Regions from separate parts of the Mesorhizobium sp. DxT genome, predicted to be linked through region 1. Evidence: riboswitches for the same ligand, from Rfam matches in the RefSeq annotation. Region 1 holds a riboswitch; the other holds the start of a gene.
What was found. A riboswitch is a leader RNA that binds a small molecule or an ion and turns the genes downstream of it on or off. The one in region 1 is predicted to bind cobalamin.

Region 2: it holds a riboswitch for cobalamin, as region 1 does, so the genes downstream of both, ACVJNE_RS09840 (ribonucleoside-diphosphate reductase subunit alpha) here and ACVJNE_RS15385 (CbtB domain-containing protein) in region 1, are expected to answer to the same signal.

What each region holds. Positions count from the first base shown of each region.
Region 1 covers NZ_JBZFLJ010000007.1:263,419-266,669, forward strand. Annotated here, with positions in the region: gene cobW (cobalamin biosynthesis protein CobW) at 1-894, opposite strand, end outside; gene ACVJNE_RS15380 (DUF1636 family protein) at 891-1,331, opposite strand; cobalamin riboswitch at 1,369-1,569, opposite strand; cobalamin riboswitch at 1,630-1,826, shown strand; gene ACVJNE_RS15385 (CbtB domain-containing protein) at 1,858-2,034, shown strand; gene ACVJNE_RS15390 (CbtA family protein) at 2,050-2,781, shown strand; gene cobU (bifunctional adenosylcobinamide kinase/adenosylcobinamide-phosphate guanylyltransferase) at 2,774-3,251, shown strand, end outside.
Region 2 covers NZ_JBZFLJ010000004.1:115,634-118,884, forward strand. Annotated here, with positions in the region: gene ACVJNE_RS09835 (isochorismatase family protein) at 1-871, shown strand, start outside; cobalamin riboswitch at 948-1,158, shown strand; gene ACVJNE_RS09840 (ribonucleoside-diphosphate reductase subunit alpha) at 1,263-3,251, shown strand, end outside.

The sequences.
Region 1 (3,251 bases):
GCGCATGGGCTTGCCCTCGACATGGGCGAACCCCTTCAGGCGCAGGACGTTCTCAGCCTCAGCAGCGCTTGCCACCTTGCGGGCAAGCTCCTCGGGGCTTGCGATCGCCGGAAGGTCGATGACGAAGGAGTCGAAATCGTCGTGCTCGTGATCTTCCTCGTCATCGTGGTGCGTCTTGCGGTTCTCGATGTCGTTTTCGACGGCGAGGCCGAGGCCGAGCACGGCGCCTGCATCGATGCGGCCGTTTGCGACGGCTACGATCTTGACCGCGCGCGGCAGATGCTCGGCCACCGCTGCTTCGGCCCGGCGTCTGGCGGCATCGTCCAGCAAGTCGCTCTTGGACAGCACGATCAGGTCTGCGCAGGCGACCTGATCCTCGAAGACTTCCTCTACCGGGTCTTCGTGGTCGATCGATTCGTCCGCTGCCCGCTGCTGTTCGAGCGCGTCGCGGTCGCCCGTCACCTCGCCCGCGGCAAGCGCGGGTCCGTCGACCACTGCAACCACGCTGTCCACCGTCACGCGGTTGCGCACGGCAGGCCACTGGAAGGCCTGCACCAGCGGCTTGGGCAGGGCGAGGCCCGACGTCTCGATCAGGATATGGTCGACCTGCGTGCCGCGCGACAGGATCTTGTCCAGAGCCGGCACGAAATCGTCGGCGACGGTGCAGCATATGCAGCCATTGGCCAGTTCGACGATGTCCTCCTCGGAGCAGTTCTCGACGCCGCAGCCGCGCAGGATTTCGCCATCGATGCCGACATCGCCGAACTCGTTGACGATGACGGCGAGTTTCCTGCCGCCGGCATTCTCTATCAGGTTGCGGATGAGCGTGGTCTTGCCGGCGCCGAGAAAGCCGGTGACGACGGTGCAGGGGATGCGCTGGACGGACGTGTTCATTTGAGATCCTGAAGGTTGGCTGCGGTGGGGACGCGGGCGATGAGGCCGCGCTTGAGCGCTTCCGGCCGACTGCGGAACGGCATGAAACCATCGGATGAGCCGGCAAAGAGCTCCGCGCCCGCAACGAGGTCTGCGGCGTTGTCGGTGTCGAGTTCGCCGAAGATGTAGCTCCACGAGCCGGCGCGCAGCACGGCGGCGCTCAGGCCTCGCTTGCAGTTGCCGAGGCAGGCGACCTGCCTGACGTCGACCGTGCTGCCTGCTGCGGCCTCGCGGGTGGCGTCGGCCAGCGCCGATCCGGGTCGTGGAAAGGTTTCGGCCGGCGTGCCTGGATAGCGGCAGGAACTGCAGACGATTATGGTAACCGCGGACGCGGTCTCGCTATCTGGCGAAGAGGCATCGAGGTCCGGCTTCAACTCGCCGGAAATTATGTCCGTCACATTGCGCTCCTTGCCCGGGAACACCCGCCGGGCGGTCAGGATTGGGTCTGCGACGGCAGGTCTCCTGGCTCACGGATCGCTGCTCCTGCCGCCTTCCCGAAGCACCCGCTTCAGTGGCATTCGACAGGAACTATCCGTCTACAGTTGCGGGGACAGCTACGGATTTGCCCGAAAGCGCACCGTATTCCCTCTTAGCCTGTCACCTCGCGGCGACAGGACCGTCGGCGTCCATTTAGGTCGCCCGAGGTAAGGCTGTCAACGCGGCTCGATTGAAGGTTGCGGCAGCCGATGATTGCGCTATGGTGAAAGCGTCGTCGGTTTCCGCAAGGGACCAGAGGGAATGCGGTGAGGGCCAACAGCGCCCGATTCCGCGGCTGCCCCCGCAACTGTAAGCGGAGAGCCTTTCCCCAAAAGCCACTGGAGCATTCGCTTCGGGAAGGCGGGGAAGGGCTGTGACCCGCGAGCCAGGAGACCTGCCGCTGACTATCGCAACACGTTCCCTCGGGTGGAGGGGAAAGGACGAATCATGGCTACTTCATCTGGCGCTATCGGTGCCGCTTCTTCTCAATCGCGCCTCTTGCAGCTCTCGCTCGCAGGTTTTCTGGGCCTGTTCATCACCGGCTTCGTGGGCTTTTCCCATATCGAAGTGATGCACAATGCCGGCCACGACTACCGCCATTCGATGGCATTTCCCTGCCACTGATACGAGAGTTAAGCCATGACCATATTTCGTAACGTCGTGTTCGTCGCGGCGCTCTCCGGGCTGTTCGCGGGTTTCGTGATGACCGCCATGCAGGTTGCCTTCACGGTTCCCCTCATTCTCCAAGCCGAAGCCTATGAAGGCGCAGGCGAAGAAGGTGCTGCGGCTGAAGAATCACACGATCACGGTGCAGCCGGGCACAGCCATGGCGACGAGGCGTGGATGCCCGCCGACGGGCTGGAACGAACCCTCTACACCGCCCTTGCAGCCATTGTGACCGGCATTGGCTTCAGCCTGCTGCTGGTTGTTGCATCCGAACTGGTTGGCGGGATCGCCGGCTGGCGGCAGGGACTATTCTGGGGGTTCGCTGGTTTCTCGGTGTTCACGCTTGCACCCGGACTAGGCCTGCCGCCCGAACTGCCGGGCATGCCTGCCGCCGATCTCTTCGCGCGGCAGGCATGGTGGATCGGTGTCGTCATTGCCACGGCCGGTGGACTCGCGCTTATCGCGCTGACGCGGTCGGCGGCGCTGGCGGCCCTGGGTGCCGTGCTGATCGTGCTGCCGCACGTCATCGGCGCTCCGCAGCCGGAGAGCCACGATACGCTGGTCCCGGCCCATCTCCACCACAGCTTTGTTGTGGCGGTGACCGTGACCAACCTCGTCTTCTGGCTGGCTCTCGGCGCCATAGTTGGCGTGCTGCGGCCGCGTTTCGCGCAGGGGCTCGGCGAGCCGCAAAGCAGCCTTGCCTGACCCGACCGGTACGCTGACTTTCGTCCTCGGCGGTGCGCGCTCCGGAAAGAGCCACCACGCCGAGGACCTTCTGTCAGCAGAGCCGGCGCCCTGGAGCTATATCGCGACGGCGCAGGCGCTGGACGGCGAGATGGCGGAGCGGATCGCTCACCACCGTGCGCGCCGGGATTCGCGATGGCAGACCGTCGATGCGCCGCTGGACCTCGTCGACGCGCTGGAAGCGTTGCCCGCGGGTCGTCCGGTTCTTCTGGATTGCCTGACCCTGTGGCTGACGAATGTGATGTTGGCCGAGCGGGACGTAGATGCCGAATCGCAGCGGCTGGCCGATGCCCTCGCCAGCCCACATGGGCGCTGGGTTGTCGTCGCAAACGAGGTCGGGCTCGGGATCGTGCCGGACAACGCGCTTGCGCGCCGGTTTCGCGATGCTGCGGGTCGCCTCAACCAGATGGTCGCGGCGCGCGCTGATAGCG
Region 2 (3,251 bases), on a different contig from region 1:
CTGGGTGACGGCGCCGGGCGGTGTATGGGTCTACGATCCGGCAGGGCAGCTTCTCGGCAAGGTTTCGATACCCGAACTCCCGGCCAACCTGCACTGGGGCGGGGAAGACTGGCGCACGCTGTTTGTCTGCGCGTCGACCTCGGTCTATGCCGTGGACGTCAAGATCGGCCCGCGTATCGAACCTTTCATGCGCCCGCGTGCTGCTGCGCGCTCAGGCCCATCGGCCAGCCAGCCCGTCGCTGCGGCCGGCGATGGCAGCTTCAAGCTCGACACGTCGCGCTGCGCACTCATCATCCAGGACATGCAGAACGATGTGGTGATGGAAGGCGGAGCCTTCGCAGATTCCGGTTCGCCGCAGCACTGCCGCGAGCAGAACGCGATCGAGAATGCGCGCCGCCTCGCCGAACATTGCCGCGCGGTCGGCGTGCCGGTGATCCATGTCTGGTTCGAGGTGGACAATGCCGGACGCGGCATGACGCTCAATGCGCCGCTGTTCGAGAACACCATGCAGGCCAACGCGCTGGTGAAAGGCAGTTGGGGCGCCCAGCCCGTGCCGGGGCTGGAAGCGCAGGCGGGCGACCATGTCGTCTCCAAGAACCGCATGAGCGCCTGGGAAGGCACTAGCCTGGAAACCGTGCTCAAGGCCGAGGGCCGGGATACCATCATCGAGACCGGCGCGTGGACCAACATGTCCATCGAGCACACGGCGCGGACCGGCGCCGACAAGGGCTACATCATGATCGTGCCGGAGGATGCCTGCTCGACCATGAACGCCGACTGGCATCGCGCCTCGATTGACTACGCGTTGCAGAATGTCGCCGCCGTGACCACGACGGATGAGGTTCTGCGGGCGCTCGGAGCGGCCGGCTAGCGCCCGCTCACCCGGCTGCGCAACATTGCTCGCGGGAAATCTCACGCTACGCGTTGACACTGTCCGCGTAGCAGATACTAGATGTAGTCGTCATGGTTCTTGCGAGTCGGATTGGACTCAAGAGCTAAGAGGGAAGCCGGTGCGCATGTAGTGCAAGGCCGGCGCTGCCCCCGCAACTGTAAGCAGTGAGCTTGCGTCGAGTTACGCCACTGGTGCGAGAGCGCCGGGAAGGCCGACGAAAGCGGCGACCTGCGAGCCAGGAGACCTGCCGTGACGAACACACACGAACCTCGGGCGGGGTGTCCCGATGGTGCGCGTTGCTGATGCGCGGTCCGCCGTGCGCCCCGGCATGCGTTCCGCGAAATCCCCGTCCAAAACCTACGGGGACAAGATGCCGGCAACCTCTACTCAGCACACCAGCGGGACCGCACCGGTTCCGATTTCCATCGGAACCGCCGACCGGCCAGCGGCCGAACCGGGCTACCGCGTCATTCGCCGCAACGGCGCTGTCACGCCCTTCGACCCGACCAAGATCACGGTAGCGCTGACCAAGGCGTTTCTGGCGGTGGAGGGCTCGACGGCGGCCGGCTCGCGACGCGTCCACGACGTCGTTGAGGAACTGACCGAGCAGGTTGTGTCCGCGCTCACCCGTCGCGTTGGCGAGGGGCGCACATTCCACATCGAGGACGTGCAGGACCAGGTGGAACTCGCGCTGATGCGCGGTGAAAACCACAAGGTCGCGCGCGCCTATGTGCTCTACCGCGAGGAGAGGGCGCGAGAGCGTGCCGCCGGGAAGGCGACCTCGACCGAAAGCGCCGTGCCGTCCCTGCAGGTGAAGGCGGAAGACGGATTGCTCCTCCCGCTCGACGAAGCGCGCCTTGCGCAGATCGTCGAAGAGGCCTGTGCCGACCTTGATGCGGTCTCGTCCACGCCAATCCTTGCCGAGGCGCGGCGCAACCTCTATGACGGCATCACGCTCGACGAACTGTCTCTGGCACCGATTCTCGCCGCGCGCACGCTGGTCGAGCAGGAGCCGAATTACGCCTTCGTTTCCGCCCGCCTGCTGCTCGACAGGTTGCGGCGCGAGGCGCTGACCTTCGTTTCCGGCCGGGCCGAGCAGGCAACGCAGGCCGAGATGTCGGCCCGTTATGCGAGCTATTTCCCCGATTTCATCAAGACCGGCATCGAGGCTGAGCTGATCGACCCGGAACTCGGCCGTTTCGATCTGGCTCGTCTCGGCGCGGCTTTGAAGCCGGAGCGCGACCTGAACTTCCAGTATCTCGGGCTCCAGACCCTCTACGACCGCTATTTCCTGCATACCAAGGGCAAGCGCTTCGAGCTGCCGCAGGCCTTCTTCATGCGCGTCGCGATGGGGCTGGCGATCCGCGAGATCGATCGCGAAGGCAGGGCGATCGAGTTCTATGACCTGCTGTCGTCGTTCGATTTCATGGCCTCCACGCCGACGCTATTCAATTCGGGGACGACGCGGCCGCAGCTTTCCTCCTGCTTCCTGACCACCATCGGCGACGACCTCGACGCCATCTTCAAGGGCGTGAAGGACAATGCACTGCTTGCCAAATATTCGGGCGGGCTTGGCAACGACTGGACGCCGGTGCGCGGCCTTGGCGCCCACATCAAGGGCACCAACGGCGAGAGCCAGGGCGTCGTGCCGTTCCTGAAGGTCGCCAACGACACCGCCATCGCCGTCAACCAGGGCGGCAAGCGCAAGGGCGCGGTCTGCGCCTATCTCGAGACCTGGCATGTCGACATCGAGGAATTCCTCGACCTCAGGAAAAACACCGGCGACGACCGCCGCCGCACGCATGACATGAACACGGCCAACTGGGTGCCGGACCTCTTCATGGAGCGCGTGGAGGCCGACACGGAATGGACGCTGTTCTCGCCCGATGAGACGCCGGACCTGCACGATCTCTACGGCCAATCGTTCCGCAAGGCTTACGAGGCCTACGAGGCGAAGGCGGCTTCCGGGGGGCTGAAGGTGTTCCGCAAGGTCCGCGCGCTCGACCTGTGGCGCAAGATGCTGACCATGCTTTTCGAGACCGGGCACCCATGGGTCACCTTCAAGGACCCGTGCAACATCCGCTCGCCGCAGGGCCACGTCGGCGTTGTGCATTCGTCGAACCTGTGCACGGAAATCACCCTGAACACCTCGAAGGACGAGGTTGCCGTGTGCAATCTCGGTTCGGTTAATCTGCTCAATCACATCGGCGAGCAGGGTCTCGACCTCGCGCACCTTGCGATGACTGTCGGCACTGCCATGCGCATGCTCGACAACGTCATCGACATCAATTTCTACACCATCCCCGAAGCGCGCGCGTCCAACCTACGCCATCGCCCGGTAGGCCTCGGCCTGATGGGC